DNA from 3 places in the Bacillus sp. FAU20 genome. Region 1 is predicted to be linked to each of the others. Evidence: riboswitches for the same ligand, from Rfam matches in the RefSeq annotation. Region 1 holds a riboswitch; each other region holds the start of a gene.
The links. A riboswitch is a leader RNA that binds a small molecule or an ion and turns the genes downstream of it on or off. The one in region 1 is predicted to bind S-adenosylmethionine.

Region 2: another riboswitch for S-adenosylmethionine. It lies ahead of mtnW (2,3-diketo-5-methylthiopentyl-1-phosphate enolase); the one in region 1 lies ahead of AC0OM3_RS20860 (methionine ABC transporter ATP-binding protein).
Region 3: another riboswitch for S-adenosylmethionine. It lies ahead of AC0OM3_RS13185 (MetQ/NlpA family ABC transporter substrate-binding protein); the one in region 1 lies ahead of AC0OM3_RS20860 (methionine ABC transporter ATP-binding protein).

What each region holds. Positions count from the first base shown of each region.
Region 1 is NZ_JBVYHY010000024.1:97,779-103,236, forward strand. Features, by position in the region: gene AC0OM3_RS20835 (arsenate reductase family protein) at 1-168, shown strand, start outside; gene gcvH (glycine cleavage system protein GcvH) at 210-593, shown strand; gene AC0OM3_RS20845 (toprim domain-containing protein) at 849-1,193, shown strand; gene AC0OM3_RS20850 (thioredoxin family protein) at 1,197-1,505, shown strand; gene AC0OM3_RS20855 (hypothetical protein) at 1,658-2,002, shown strand; SAM riboswitch class I at 2,128-2,235, shown strand; gene AC0OM3_RS20860 (methionine ABC transporter ATP-binding protein) at 2,467-3,492, shown strand; gene AC0OM3_RS20865 (methionine ABC transporter permease) at 3,485-4,150, shown strand; gene metQ (methionine ABC transporter substrate-binding lipoprotein MetQ) at 4,174-4,986, shown strand; gene metQ (methionine ABC transporter substrate-binding lipoprotein MetQ) at 5,057-5,458, shown strand, end outside.
Region 2 is NZ_JBVYHY010000003.1:594,106-599,563, forward strand. Features, by position in the region: gene AC0OM3_RS03465 (1,2-dihydroxy-3-keto-5-methylthiopentene dioxygenase) at 126-638, opposite strand; gene AC0OM3_RS03470 (methylthioribulose 1-phosphate dehydratase) at 616-1,254, opposite strand; gene AC0OM3_RS03475 (2-hydroxy-3-keto-5-methylthiopentenyl-1-phosphate phosphatase) at 1,251-1,910, opposite strand; gene mtnW (2,3-diketo-5-methylthiopentyl-1-phosphate enolase) at 1,907-3,151, opposite strand; SAM riboswitch class I at 3,216-3,321, opposite strand; gene AC0OM3_RS03485 (pyridoxal phosphate-dependent aminotransferase) at 3,386-4,564, opposite strand; gene AC0OM3_RS03490 (carbon-nitrogen family hydrolase) at 4,662-5,441, shown strand.
Region 3 is NZ_JBVYHY010000017.1:142,297-147,754, forward strand. Features, by position in the region: gene AC0OM3_RS13165 (DoxX family membrane protein) at 1-55, opposite strand, end outside; gene AC0OM3_RS13170 (SDR family oxidoreductase) at 451-1,227, shown strand; gene AC0OM3_RS13175 (methionine ABC transporter permease) at 1,265-1,933, opposite strand; gene AC0OM3_RS13180 (methionine ABC transporter ATP-binding protein) at 1,908-2,948, opposite strand; gene AC0OM3_RS13185 (MetQ/NlpA family ABC transporter substrate-binding protein) at 2,961-3,773, opposite strand; SAM riboswitch class I at 3,859-3,973, opposite strand; gene AC0OM3_RS13190 (NAD(P)-dependent alcohol dehydrogenase) at 4,053-4,961, opposite strand; gene AC0OM3_RS13195 (DUF6612 family protein) at 5,119-5,458, shown strand, end outside.

The sequences.
Region 1 (5,458 bases):
GAACTTGGTCTGAAAGATAAGTTGAAAGATGCAAGCGAAGACGAAATGTACGAGCTTTTAGCATCTGATGGCATGTTGATTAAACGTCCAATTGTAACAGATGGAACGAATGTAACACTTGGTTTTAACGAAGAGCAGTTTGAAAGTGTGTGGAAAAAGTACCAATAAGGTATTTTTACATAATTAATACATTCACTGGAGGTACAGTCATGAGCATTCCAAATAATTTACGTTACTCTGAAGAACACGAATGGGTAAAAACTGAAGGTAATGAAGTTGTTATCGGTATCACTCACTTTGCACAAGGTGAGCTAGGCGATATCGTATTCGTTGAACTTCCTGAAGTAGGTGCAACAATCGAAGCTGACGAGCCATTCGGAAGCGTAGAATCTGTTAAAACAGTTTCTGAGTTATACGCACCTGTAAGCGGTAAAGTTGTAGCAGTAAACGAAGAATTAAGTGACCAACCAGAACTTGTTAACGAATCTCCATACGAGGGTGCATGGATGGTTAAAGTTGAACTTTCTGATGCAAGCCAAGTTGAGAAGTTATTAACTGCAGAAAAATATGCAGAAATGACAAATCAAGACTAATTTAGTCGACTAAAGGACAGCCTTTGTGCTGTCTTTTTTTATTTTGTGTGAAATAATGAAAGTCAAGTTATATGTAAATAAATAAGCTATTATGAGAAAAACTGTTTTGTGGTAAGGTTTCATAAGTCTTCACAATCTGAACGAGCCGCTTACGCTTTTCTTTTGCAAAAATAAACAGGAAACAACATGAAAATAACGAATATACTATATACTAAGTTCAAGGTTATATAGTATATGGTGATCGGGTGATGACATATGATTTATGTAGAAAAAGTCATTATTGTAGAAGGTACATCAGATAGAAGAAAGATTGAATCTATTATTCGTGAACCGGTGGAAATTGTTTGTACAAATGGTACAATTGGTTTGTCGAAAATGGATGAGCTCGTTGATCAGTTTTTTGATAAGGAAGTGTATGTGCTAGTGGATGCTGATGATGCTGGAGAAAAGTTAAGGAAACAATTTCGAAAAGAATTTCCGCAAGCCGAGCATATCTATATTGATCGCTCGTACCGAGAAGTGGCAACTGCGCCATCTACACACTTAGCAAATGTATTATGGGGAGCCGACATTGACGTTTATACAGAATATTTACGGTAAGGAATGATAGAAGTGATTGATTGGACAGGAGCCGAAGCTACAGCCCTAATAGAGAACGAAGAAAAAACAGTATTATATGTATATACTCCAATGTGTGGAACATGCCAATTAGCAAAAAAGATGTTAACAGTCGTTGAGATGACAATTGAAGGCCTCAAAATTGGGATGTTAGATTTAAATTATGCTCCGCATTTAGCGAAAGAGTATGGGATTGAAAGTGTACCTTGTTTACTTGTTTTTGAAAATGGGACACTGATGAAGAAGATATACGCATTTCATTCGGTTGAATATTTATATACGGAATTAAAGTAGGCGGCAAAATTTTTGCCGCCTCGACATATTTCTTGGGAAATATGTCGAGATGCAGGGTGGATACAGTATTTGTCGAGCGAAAATAACAGGATTGCTCTTTAGTGAGAGGGAATGGTATGTAATAGAAAGTGATATGAAGGATGTGATTTAAGGTGAAATTATATTCTTTGCTTCAATCATTTGTAAATTACGCTAATGGTCAATATCATTTAGAGCCGCTTTTAAGAAAAGAAGAAAAAACTGTTAATTTCCGCTTTGGAGATGAAAGTTGTTCGTTACAAATTTCAAGAGATTATATAGAACTGCTACATGAGGAAATAGGGACGGAGCAAATTGTTTGTGTAGATGAAGAAGATGTAAAACAATTGGTAAACGGCAATGTACGATTGCAAATGTTAATGAACGATGGACGTGTACAATATTCGGGAACGTATCGAACGATGCTATTAGTCGAATCGATGTTTCATATATGTAAACCGATGTCAGTAGGTGCTTAAAATTCTGAAGGTTCATTTTTTACGAAAATTTCTGTTGACATGGTGTTTAGATATTGATACAATTCAATTCATAAAATATAGACAATTTCATAAATTACAAATCAGACGAAAATTGAATCTGATTTCTCTTATCAAGAGAGGTGGAGGGACTGTGCCCTGTGAAGCCCGGCAACCGTCAACTTATGTTGAAATGGTGCCAATTCCTGCAAAGCAAATGCTTTGAGAGATGAGAGAGAGGGATAATGTTGTTATATACGCACATAAACCTTTCTGCTTCTCTAAAGCAGAAAGGTTTTTTTATTGTTTGAATGTGGAGGACATTCAAATAATAAAGATAGTGATAACGGTGGACTACGCGCATTAAACATAAAAAATTGCGGAGTCAATCCAAAATCTTTATGAAATCTAGCTTCAGCGGCTAGAACAGTCGCTTGCGCTTTTTATTTAAAAAAGGGGTGAACATCATGATTCTATTAGAGAATGTAAAGAAAATATATAAGGCGAAAAGCGGTGATGTCACTGCTGTAGATAACGCCAATTTAAAAATAGAAAAAGGCGAAATATTTGGTGTTATCGGATATAGCGGCGCTGGAAAAAGTTCTTTAATTAGATTGTTTAATCAGTTAGAGAAACCGACTTCTGGCCAAATTACAATTGCCAATCGTGTTATATCAGCAATTACAGGAAGTGAACTTCGTAAGGCAAGGCAAGAAATCGGAATGATTTTTCAGCACTTTAACTTACTTTGGTCACGAACTGTACGTGAAAATATAGAGTTTCCACTTGAAATTGCAGGTGTTGATAAAGCGAAGAGAAGAAAACGTGTTGATGAATTAATTCATCTTGTTGGATTAGAAGGGAGAGGAGACGCGTACCCATCTCAGCTAAGCGGAGGACAAAAGCAACGCGTCGGGATTGCAAGAGCTTTAGCTAACAATCCACAAGTGCTTTTATGTGATGAAGCAACGTCAGCTCTTGATCCAGAAACGACAGATCAAATTTTGGATTTACTATTAGACATTAATAAGCGCCTTGGTTTAACAATTGTACTCATTACACATGAGATGCACGTGATTCGAAAGATATGTAACCGAGTGGCGGTAATGGAGAGAGGAAAGATTGTAGAAACAGGTCCAGTACTTGATGTATTCCGTAATCCGAAGCAAGATATTACGAAACGATTTGTACAGCAGTTAACAGATTCTGAAGATACAAATGAAACGATTGAAAGTTTAATTGAAAAATATCCAGATGGAAAAGTAATTCGTTTGCAATTTATCGGTGAGGCTGTAGAAAGACCAGTGCTTCAACGATTAATGCAACGCAGTGATATAGAAGTTAGCATTTTGCAAGGGAATATCGCACAAACGAATAACGGTTCTTACGGTAGTTTAGTTGTTCATTTAAATGGTGAGGAAATAGCGATCCAGCAAGCAATAGAAGGAATTCATCAAGATCAAGTAGAGCTGGAGGTGATTGCACATGGATAAGTTACTCGCAAATGTTGATTGGAATCAAATGTTAGAAGCAACTGGTGAAACGTTATATATGACGGCAATCGCAGCTCTTGCGACATTTGTTTTAGGACTAATTTTAGGATTGTTACTCTTCATGACAGCGAAAGATAATTTATGGGAAAACAAATCAATTAATACGGTGATTGGAGCATTCGTAAATATATTCCGTTCTATACCATTCATCATTTTAATTATTTTATTAATCCCATTCACAAAGATTCTTCTTGGAACAATTCTTGGAGCAAGTGCAGCATTGCCAGCTTTAATTATTGGAGCGGCACCATTCTACGCGAGAATGGTTGAAATCGCACTTCGCGAAATTGATAAAGGTGTAATTGAAGCTTCAAAAGCAATGGGAGCGAAAACAAGCACAATTATTTTGAAAGTGTTAATTCCAGAATCGTTACCAGCATTAGTATCTGGTATTACTGTTACGACAATTGCTTTAGTAGGCTATACAGCAATGGCGGGAGTTGTTGGTGCTGGTGGCCTTGGAACACTTGCTTACTTAGAAGGATTCCAAAGAGGGAATAACGATGTAACAATCGTTGCGACAATTTGTGTATTACTAGTTGTATTTTTAATTCAGTGGATTGGTGATAGTTTAACGACTCGAATAGATAAACGGTAATAAAAAACGGGAGGATGTTTCAAATGAAAAAATTATTACTTACGGCACTTATTTCAACTTCAATTTTTGGGTTAGCTGCTTGTGGTGGGAAAGATAAAGATGAAAAGAAACTTGTTGTGGGTGCTTCTAACGTACCGCATGCTGAAATTTTAGAAAAAGCAAAACCGTTACTTGAGAAAAAAGGAATTGAATTAGAAGTCAAAAAGTTCCAAGATTACGTGTTGCCAAATAAATCGTTAGCGGATAAGGATTTAGATGCAAACTACTTCCAGCACATTCCGTATTTAGAGAAAGAAATTAAAGATAAAAAATATGATTTTGAAATAGCAGGAAAAATTCATTTAGAACCAATCGGTGTATATTCTCAAAAATATAAGAGCTTAAAAGAACTTCCAGACGGAGCGACAATCATTATGAGTAATTCCGTTACTGACCATGGACGTGGTTTAGCAATTTTACAAAAAGAAGGCATTTTAAAAATTAAAGACGGAGTAGATCCAGTTAGTGCAACTCCAAAAGATATTGCAGATAACCCGAAAAACTTAAAGTTTAAAACGGACATTGAGCCAGGTTTGTTACCACAAGTGTATAACAATAAAGAAGGCGACGCTGTTTTAATTAACTCGAACTATGCAATTGATGCAAAGTTAAATCCAGAAAAAGATGCAATTGCAATTGAAGGTGATGATTCACCGTACGCAAACGTATTAGTGGTTCGTAAAGGTGATAAAGATAAAAAAGAGATTAAAGAGCTTGTAGAAGTATTGCATTCTAAAGAAATCGAAGACTTTATTAATAAAGAATATAAAGGGGCAGTTGTTCCTGTAAAAGAATAATTGCTGAAAAGGCTGGTGTATGCCAGCCTTTTTTATAACTACATAACTATAGGGGAGAAGGGGACATCATATGAAAAAGATTTTATTGTCAGTTGTTACAGCGCTGTCTGTATTTACATTAGCTGCTTGCGGAGGAAAAGAAGAGAATAAGCTTGTTGTTGGAGCCTCTAACGTGCCGCACGCTGTTATTCTAGAGAAGGCACAGCCAATATTAGAGAAAAAAGGCATTAAGTTAGAGATTAAAAAGTTCCAGGATTATGTACTGCCAAATAAAGCGTTAGCGGATAAAGAAATTGATGCGAACTACTTCCAGCATATTCCGTACTTAGATAAAGAAATCCAAGAAAAGGGATATAAAATTGTAAACGCAGGAAAAATCCATTTAGAGCCGATGGGTATTTATTCTAAGAAATATAAAAGCTTAAAAGACTTACCAGATGGCGGAACAGTAATTATGAGTAATAACGTAGCG
Region 2 (5,458 bases), on a different contig from region 1:
CAAGTAAATAAAAAATCAGGCTTATTTCAAAATGAAATAAGCCTGTTCCATAGGAGGATGTATATATGTAGAGTGAATAAAAGTTTGGAAAAGGGGATCCAAGTCCTTTTATTCAACTAACTACCTTAATAGATTGGAACCCAGCCTTCAGTTGTAACAAAAATACGAATAGCTACAACTTGGCGATCATCTTGCAAAGTAAAATAATGTCTTGCATTTTCAGGAACAGATATGAGATCACCTGGCTCAAGTTCAACGTCAAAGAATGTTCCGTCTTTTCCTTCAATGGCAAAGATGCCATGACCACTAACAATAAAGCGAACTTCATCATCAGTATGATGGTGTTCTTTTTGAAAATTAATTAATAGTTCGTCAAGGTTAGGTGTGCTATTTGAAAGTGAAATTACATCATGCGCTTTATAACCTCGGCGTGCTGAAACATCAGCAATTTCTTTTGAAAACACAGCTAATATTTCAGCTTTGTTTTCATCTGTTAAAGAATAATTTTCATTTAAATGAGTAGGAAGTTTAGAAATATTCCATTTCTCATATAAAACGCCTTCCTTTTGTAGAAATTTAGATACTTCCACTTCATTTTCAATGCGAGTATTTACTTCATGAATACGAATTTGCGCCATTAGAAACGCCTCCTTGAATTGATAATAGTTTTATATGAAATTGGAATAGAAACTCATAAGCTTCTAATCTCTTCTTTGCATCAAAGCTATCTCGGCCCCATACGGTAATACCGTGGTTACGAATCAATATTGCTCCCGAATCTCCTTGTATATGCTTTCGGAAGTTTTCTCCAAGTGTTGGGATATGGGCATGGTTTTCAATAATAGGAATTTGAATTGTTGCACCTTCTTCCCAAATATCGAGAGCTTTAATAATTTCTTGATTTTGAAGTGTGACTGCATCACTATATAAATTTGTGATGACATTATTATCAGTTGTATGAACATGAAGTACACACCCGGCATTCGTATTGTTATAAATGTGTGTATGCAATATTGTTTCTGCTGAAGGGCGTAATTCAGTCTCTAAAACGGGAACTCCTACATGATCTACTAATAGAAAATCATCTGGAGTGGTTTTTGTTTTATCTTTACCGCTTGCTGTAATAAGAAAAGTAAGTGGTTCATGACTAACCTTTATAGAAATATTACCACTTGTTGCCGGGAACCAATTTCGTGTTGTTAATTCTTTTTTTATCTCGCTCAAGTCATACCATTGACGAAAAAGTTGTTTCATAATTTCACCTCCAACAAAAGTTTTAATTCAGCTTGCACATCTTGAAATGTTTCAAACGGTGTATAAGCAATATGATTTTCTTCACACTTTGTAATAAGAAAATCGCGAGCGAATACTTTATCCGCTTGTTTCGCGGCTTGTAAATCAGTAATAGAATCTCCAATTACAATATGAAAGTCATTTGTATCACTTAATTTACGGATTAATGATGATTTACATAATCCGCAATGATTTTGGCAATGATCATCACAAGAATGAGGCCATTTAACTGTAATAAACTCTGCTGAAAAGTCTGTTTCATTACAATAAATTTGCTCTTTTGGAATGATTCCTTGTAAGAGTGGATAGACGAAGAAATCCATTCCACCTGATATCACGTAAAAAGAAATGTTATTTTCCTTTACGAATTGTATAAATTCATGAAAACCACTACGGATTTCAGCAGTTTCTATTAAAAATTGAATAATATCATCGTGCAGATTAGTAGGTATTAATTGAAATAATTGAGAAACACCTTCTTGAATGGATAGTTCTTGTGATAAAATTTTATTCTTTACTTCTTCGGCTTCTGGTGGTGCGAATTTTTCCATAATGGACATAATGTTATCATTATTTGTAATCGTGCCATCGAAATCACAAAATACTTGAATACTCATAGTTTCACCTCATGAGAGGGATTTCCCCATATTTGTAGTGCACTATGCAAATTTATGTCGTCTACTTCATGGAGCGGTTTATTTTGCAAAGTAGCATCAATTGCAGTACGGAAAGCTTTACCCCCGCCTTGCGCTCCATTTGGATGTCCGTGTATCCCGCCACCAGCATTAATAACAACATCTTTACCGAAATCTCGTACAATAAAGGGAACGAAACCAGGATGAATACCAGCAGACGGAACAGAAAAGCTCTTCTTGAAAAATGCATCGTCTTCAGTTAAATATTTTGAGATAGCAAGAGCCTCCTCTTTTTCTAGCGCAACACTTCCGTATGGAGATGGGAATAATGAAAAGTCAGCCCCAGCATAACGTAGTAGCTTTCCAAGTAATAATGGAGATGAAACTCCATATAACTTGGATGCTGAATAAGCACCACTTACAGCAGGATGTGCCATAATAGGAACTGGGATTTCATCATCTTCTGCAAGTGATTGTAGTACATCTAGTCCGTAAGCAAATGCGTTAAATAATAGAATATCAGCTCCAGCTTCTACTGCACGTTTTGCATTTTCTTTTAAATCAAAAGTTCGTCCTGTTAAATTTACGGCATATAACGTTTTATGTCCGTATGTTTCGTAGACAGATTGTAAAACTTCTTTTCCGGATACAATGCGTTTCGTAAGTGGTGTTAATGCATTTTCAAATAATATTTCATCATCTTTTACTATATCTACACCACCAATTGCTTGATCGCGTAATTGTGTTTTTAAATACCCAATGTTTCGTCCAATCATTCCTTTAAAAATACTCATTAAAAGGGGACGATCATGCACTTGTAAAAGATTTCGAATACCATCTATCCCGAATTTTGGACCAGGAAAATATTTTTTTAACTCGTCTGAAAAAGTTAAGTCAATTAATTTTACTTCGCCATCAAGTGATAGCTTTCCAAATGTAGTCGTTAAAATCGCTGGTAAATCTGGACTGAAGTTTAATAGCGGATATTCGATTTTAATAATTCCGCGTTTTACTTTTTTACGTAAATACGAATTGGTATGTTCATGTTCAGCTAATTCCTCAACATGAATGACGTTGCCTTTATGCTGCTTTAATTGTTCTTGCAATAAATGTGGCAAATGAGTCCAAGAGCCAATTGTTAAACCGAGTGCAATTTGTTCCGCCTTTTTTTCTAAGTGATGTGAATCATCATGAATTAAATATGTCGCTATAATTCCGCTCATTGTTATAACCTCCTAGTTAAATAAAAAAACCTCTCAGCTAAGGAGAGGTTTTTTTACAACCAGCTCCTTATCTGTCAGCGTAATGCTGCGAGAATTAGCACCGTGTCTACAATTGTAGATCGGTTGCCGGGTTTCGTCGGGCTCGTCCCTCCACCTGCTCTTGATAAGAAGTATTTAGAAATGTTTAAATTTTTAAGATAACTGAATTTTGTCAGATATTTTTTATGTTGTCAATTACTTTTTGAAAAAATTCAAATTATCAATTCGATTAATGGCTTCTCGTAATCTATCTTCTGTATGCAAGAGACCAACGCGGACATACCCTTCGCCATGCTCACCAAATCCAACACCAGGAGCAACTGCAACATGTGCTTTTTCTAGTAAAATATCAGAAAATTGCTCAGAGGTATATCCTTTTGGAACAGGAAGCCATGCAAAGAATGACCCTGTTGGAATGTCTACATTCCAACCAATTGAGTGACAAGCTGAAATAAGAGCGTTTCGTCGAGATTCGTAACTATTTACAAGGTCTATTACGCAAGACTGTGAACTTAATAGTGCTTCGCGGGCAGCATCTTGAACTGCACCAAAAATACTAACATACATATGATCTTGTAATAAGTTAATGGTTTCAATGACACTTTCATTTCCTACTGCAAAAGCGATACGCCATCCAGCCATATTGAAAGTTTTCGATAGAGTGTAAATTTCAATACCTGTATTTTTAGCACCGTCTGCTTGTAAGAAACTCACGGGCTTTTGACCATCAAATCCAATAGCGCCGTAAGCAAAATCGTGAACAACTAATATATTATGTTCATTAGCAAAGTTAATGGTTGTATCAAAAAAATCTTTTGATGCAGTAGCACCGGTCGGATTATTTGGATAGTTTAAAAACATTAATTTTGCACGCTCGGCAATAGAGTCATCGATTTTCGTATAATCTGGTAAAAAATTATTTTCTGCAATAAGCGGCATTGTTTCAAATTGTGCTTTTGCTAAAGCAACTCCTGATAAATAATCTGGATAGCCTGGATCTGGAACGAGAATAGTATCACCAGGGTTTGTAAAACAAACTGGTAACTCTACTAATCCAGCCTTTCCCCCAAACAAAATAGCAACTTCTGTTTTTGGATTTACTACTACATCATATTCACGTTGATAGAATGTTGCCACGGCTTCTTTTAAACTTTCATGTCCGCGAAATGGCGGATATTTATGATGAATGGTCTTTTCTGCAGCATCTTGTAAAGCTTTTACGATATGCTGCGGTGTTGGTTGATCTGGATTACCTTGACCTAGATTAATAACATCGTGACCAGCTGCTACGACTTTGTTAACTTTTGCAACAAGTGAAGCGAAAAATTGTGTCGGCAATGATGTTACTATCTCAGAAGGTTGAAATAATTTCATACTTTCCACCTCTTTTGAAAGTTGTTACAATTCTAGTGACAAATGATATAATCTTTCCAGTATTTTGTAAAGAAAAAATAAGAATGGGGCTGACAAAATGAAAGTCGCATGTATTCAAATGGATATTGTTTTTGGAGATGTAGAAAAAAATATTGAGAATGCTAAAAATAAAATAAGCGAAGCTATGAAGGAAAGGCCAGATGTTATCGTCTTACCAGAATTATGGACAACAGGATATGATTTAACAAGACTTTCTGAAATTGCAGATAGGGATGGATTGGAAACGAAAGAAAAGTTAAAAGAATGGTCGAAACAATATGGTGTACATATTGTTGGTGGTTCCATAGCGAAGCAAACGGAACAAGGTGTTACAAATACAATGTATGTTGTAAACAAGGAAGGAGAACTAGTTAATGAATATAGTAAAGTACATTTATTTCAGCTTATGGATGAACATAAATATTTAATAGCTGGTAATGGTACGGGCGAATTTAAGCTAGATGATGTTGAATGCGCTGGAACAATTTGTTATGATATTCGTTTTCCAGAGTGGATGCGTGTCCATACTGTTAAAGGGGCAAAAGTATTATTTGTTGTAGCTGAATGGCCATTAGTTCGTTTAGCACATTGGCGTTTGCTATTGCAAGCAAGAGCAGTTGAAAATCAGTGTTATGTTGTTGCTTGTAATAGAGCAGGAAAGGATCCGAATAATGTGTTTGCAGGTCATTCTTTAATTGTGGATCCTTGGGGTGAAGTTGTAGTAGAGGCGAATGAAGAGGAATCAATTTTATTTGGAGAGCTTGTATTCGAGAAAATTAAAGAAGTACGTAAAGGAATTCCAGTTTTTGCGGATCGTCGTCCAGAATTATACAAATAAAATGTTGACAAGTGATT
Region 3 (5,458 bases), on a different contig from region 1:
AAAGTAATAATATGAAAGTAGCACGTTTATCAGTTCTTAAAAAATTGATAACCATTGAAATCCCTCCAATATTGTATTTACAAGTTTATTATATATCCATTGTGAAAAAATTCACAATGGATATAATGTGAACAAGGATAGGCTGTGAGTAATTGTTTTATTTTTTGTAACATTTTATCTGTTTTGGTAAACTAAGAATAGAGATATATGGAGAGGAGACAACGACTCAATATGTGGATGAACTTGTAATGATTAGAAACTACTAGATAGATGAATTTTTCTCTCATAAGCGAGGGTTTATTTAGTTATCTGTAAATCATTCAAGGAATGCATATTTGGCTTGTATATCCTTTTTGTAAGGATAGATACCTATTTTATGTATCTGTCTTTTTTGTGGGAAAGTTTATATCTCTTATATAAAATATGCGTCCTTTAAATTTGGAGGAGTATATGATAAACCAATTAAAAAATAAGGTAGCAGTTATTACAGGGGTAAGTCGTCTAGATGGTATAGGCGCAGCGATTTGTAAAGAATTAGCTGAATCAGGATACGATATATTTTTTACGTATTGGACAGCTTACGATAAAGAGATGCCTTGGGGCATTGATGAAAATGAACAAATACAATTAGAAGAAGAGCTATTACAAAAAGGTGTTAGAGTATCGAGTATGGAGTTAGATTTAACTCAGAATGATGCACCGAGAGAGCTTATAAATAGAGTTACTGAACAAATTGGATACCCTCATATATTAATTAATAATGCAGCGTATTCTACGAATAATGATTTCTTTAATTTGACTGCTGAAGAATTGGATAGGCATTATATGGTGAATATTCGTGCGACTACATTGCTCAGTAGTCAATTTTCCCGGGGATTTGATAAGAAATCTGGTGGTAGAATTGTGAATATGACTTCGGGGCAATTTCAAGGTCCTATGGCAGGAGAACTAGCTTATGCGACAACGAAGGGAGCTATTGATGCTCTTACTAGTACGTTGTCAGCAGAGGTAGCTCATTTAGGAATAACAGTGAATGCAATTAATCCAGGACCAACCGATACAGGATGGATGACTGAAGAGATAAAACAAGGGTTAAAGCCGATGTTTCCTTTTGGCAGAATTGGTGAGCCAAGGGATGCAGCTAGACTCATTAAATTTTTAGTAAGTGAAGAAGCTGAGTGGATTACTGGGCAAGTTATTCATTCAGAAGGTGGATTTAAAAGATAAAAAGAAGGTATCTCACCTTGGTGAGATACCTTCTTTTTTAATCTTTCTTCAGTCTTCGTGCAACACCATTCCCTAAAGATTGTAATCCTTGAACGAGGATAATTAAAATAAAGACCGTTGCATACATTACTTCAGGCTCGTAGCGTAAATGTCCGAAGCGGTATGCTAAATCCCCTAATCCGCCAGCACCTACAAGGCCAGCCATTGCTGTTGCGCCAATTAAGCCAATTGTTGCAATTGTTAATCCAAGTACAAGGGAGGGACGAGCTTCTTTCACCATGACGTGCCAAATGATTTTTATAGTAGAGACTCCCATCGCTTGGTAGGCTTCAATGACACCGCGATCGACTTCTAGTAAAGCTGTCTCCATTAAACGTGCGATATAAGGGGCTGTGAAGACGACAAGCGGTACGATAACACCTTGCACGCCAATGGATGTTCCCATTAGAAACTTTGTAAAAGGCAAGATAAAGAATAATAGAATGATAAATGGAAGAGAGCGAATAACATTAATAACCGTATTAAGAATAGGATAGATGATTTTATTTTCACGCTGCCCACCAGGTCTCGTTAAAACAAGTGTGACGCCAAGTGGCAGTGCAATAAGGATCGAGATGAGTAATGAAATAGATGTCATTTGAAAGGTTTGGATTGTGGCTTCCCATATGACTTTACCCCATTCATCCAAAAAGGACTTGTTTCCCATAATCTGTTCTACCTCCTTCTACGATGATTCCTTGCTCTTGTAAAAATGATAAAGCACGGTGGATTTCATTTTGTTCCCCTTGCATATGAACGACTAGTTTCCCATATGCTTCATGTTTTAACTGCGTAATATTACCGGATAAAATATTCGGATACACTTGGAAACGTTTTGTGGCAACGGCTAAGGCAGGTTCCCCTGAAGTAGTGCCAATAAATGAAAGTGTTACAATTTCTCCAGTACGTTGTAGTTCTTTCTGTACCTCTTCTGGAATTTTCGCTGCAAATGCGCTATTTACAAATTTCTTCGTTGTTACATGTTGTGGGTTTGTGAAAATATCTTTTACAGTTCCACTTTCGACTACAGATCCATGTTCCATAACAGCAACGCGGTCACATATACGCTGGATGACATTCATTTCATGTGTAATGAGTAAAATCGTAATTCCGATTTCTTCGTTAATCTTTAATAGCAAATCAAGGATAGAATCGGTTGTTTCTGGATCTAATGCGCTCGTTGCTTCATCACTTAATAACACTTCAGGTTCATGTGATAGCGCACGAGCAATTGCAACACGCTGTTTTTGACCACCAGAAAGTTCGCTTGGATACGCATCTTTTCGATTAAAAAGATCGACAATGCGTAAATACTTTTCTACTCTTTTTTCAATTTCTGCTTTTGGAATGCCAGCAAGCCGTAACGGTAATGCGATATTTTCATAAACGGTAACAGTTTTAAGTAAATTGAATCCTTGAAAGATCATTCCGATTTTTTGTCTCGCTTTTGCTAGTTCTTTTGTCGATAACGTTGTTAAGTCTTGTTCGTTTACAATGATATTTCCTGTCGTTGGTTTTTCTAATAAATTTACACATCGAATCAATGTACTTTTACCAGCGCCACTATACCCAATGATTCCAAATACCTCGCCTTTTTCTACTTTAAGGGAAGTAGACTTAAGAGCCTCAACATTCCCTTTTTTTGTTGTAAATACTTTGGATATGTTTTGTAATTCAATCATTATCGTCAGCTCCTACCAAGATGGTAAAATTGAACCATCAAATTTTTTCTCGATAAACTCTTTTACTTCTTTAGATTGATAAGCTTTCTTTAATTTATTTACAACGGCATCATCTTTATTTTCAGTACGAACAACAACCCAGTTCACATATGGTGAATCTTTTCCTTCGCGGAAAATAGAATCTTTCGCTGGACTTAATTTTGCACCTAATGCAAAGTTTGTGTTAATTGCAGCTGCTTTCACTTCACTTAGTTGCGTTGGTAATTGAGATGCCTCTAATTCGACAATCTTTAATTTTTTTGGATTTTCAATTACATCTTTTGCAGTCGCTTTTTCTGTAGCCTTTGGATCAACTTTTAAAACCCCTGCTTTTTCAAATAATTTTAAAGCTCGAAGTTCATTTGTTGGGTCATTTGGTACAGCAATTGCGTCGCCCTCTTTTAAATCTTTTACATCTTTTACATCTTTAGAATATACGCCCATAGGGAATGTTACTGTTGAAAATACTTCAGTTAATTTCATATTGCGTTCAGCTTTAAATACATCTAAATAAGATTTCGTTTGGTAGCTATTTACATCAAGGCTTTTTTCATCTAATGATACGTTTGGCGCTACATAATCATTAAATACTTTTATATCAATTTCGAGACCATCTTTTGCTGCAACTTCTTTTACCTTTTCAAAAATTTGTTCATGTGGTCCACCTGTTACACCGACAGTAATCTTTTTCTCGTCTAATGCTTTTACCTCTTTATTTGAACTCACGCTACATGCGCCTAATAACAATACTGCTCCGCTTACAATGCTTAATAATACCTTTTTCATCTATAAATCCCCCTTCATATACGTTCCAAAATAAAAAGCACCTCCCAAAAATAAGAGAGGTGCCGAATAGACGAAATAGATTCCTCTCTTATCTTCCAAAACGAAAAATCGTTTTGCAGGAATTAGCACCTTAGCTTATACGTCATAAGCTCGGTTGCCGGGCATCATCGGGCCAGTCCCTCCGCCACTCTTGATAAGAGTATGTGTATGTAGTTTTGAATATGGTACTAATAGTAAATCGTACAAAAAGAATTGTCAATAATATTTTCAGAATATATTTTATTTTAAGGTAATCGAAACGTTTCCCTTTTTATGTCCTTTTTCTACATATATATGAGCTTCAGCAATTTCTTCTAATCGGTAAGTTCTATCAATAACAGGTTTTAGCTTTTCTGTTTCAGCTAGTTGTTTTAGCAGGTTCATATCTTCTTTACTGACCTTTGCCATCATTCCGTTCACAGATACATATTTTCCATTAGGCATTAATGCATCTGTACAAAGAGACTTTTTATATTTTCCAACTGCATCAAATATAATATCGTAGTGCTCGCCCTGCTTAGTAAAATCTTCTTTCATATAATCAATTACGTTGTCTGCCCCTAATGTTGTTACTAAATCGAAATTCGAACTACTACAAATGGCTGTGACAGTCGCCCCGAAGTATTTAGCAAGTTGTATGGCAGCTGTCCCTACTGACCCAGAGGCGCCGTATATAAGTACTCGTTGCCCTTTTTTTATCTGTCCTTTTCTAAGGAAGTGTAATGCTGAAGTTCCGCCAAAAGGAATAACGGCAGCTTCTTCATATGTCACATTGGTAGGTTTTAATGCTATTAATCCACTTTCATGCACGCATGTGTATTCCGCATAACCACCAAGGTTTAGTTCTGTTAATGCAAAAACTTGATCTCCCTTTTTAAATTGTGTTACATCTGTTCCAATGTCTTCGATTTCACCGGATAACTCTACGCCAAGTATAGGTTTTCTCGGTTTTCTGAAACCTAATATGATCCACATAGGAATCCAAAATAAGGGGGGGCTATTAAAGCCACGTATTCTACAATCTCCAGTCGATACACTTGTTGCGTGAATTTTAACTAATACTTCATTTTTTTTAGGTTTAGGCTTTTCTACATTTTGAAGCTGGAGAACATTAGGTGGTCCATACTTTGTGCAAATAATAGCTTTCATAATGACCTCCTGAAATGAGTTGTTATTATTTACAACATATTTAAAGTTTTTCTCAAACATGTTGCTATATAGAAAATAAATTTAAAGAGGAATATTAAGAATTATATGGATTTCATAGGAAAAGAGATGATATTATTTTTGGGGAGGAGGGGATGTTATGAAAAAATTTATTTTAATTTCAAGTTTAGTACTTGCAGTCGGTCTAGGAGTAGGGTGTAGTAATGAGAAAACAAAAAAGACTGATGAACCGAAAAAAGAAGTTGTGCAGAAAGAAAAGGAATTAACAGCGAAGGATGTTTTTAATAAAGCGAATGAAGCTTTTAAAAACGAAGAAAATGTAACGATGACATATGATGTGGGAATAAAGGCTGAAGGAACAGAGATGAATGTAATAAAGGCTAAAATGCAACTAGAGCCGAAGAAAAAAAATTCTCGTTCTGAAATGAATGTTTCTGGTACAGAGGTTGTTGTTTATGATGTGGGTGGCAAAATTGCTG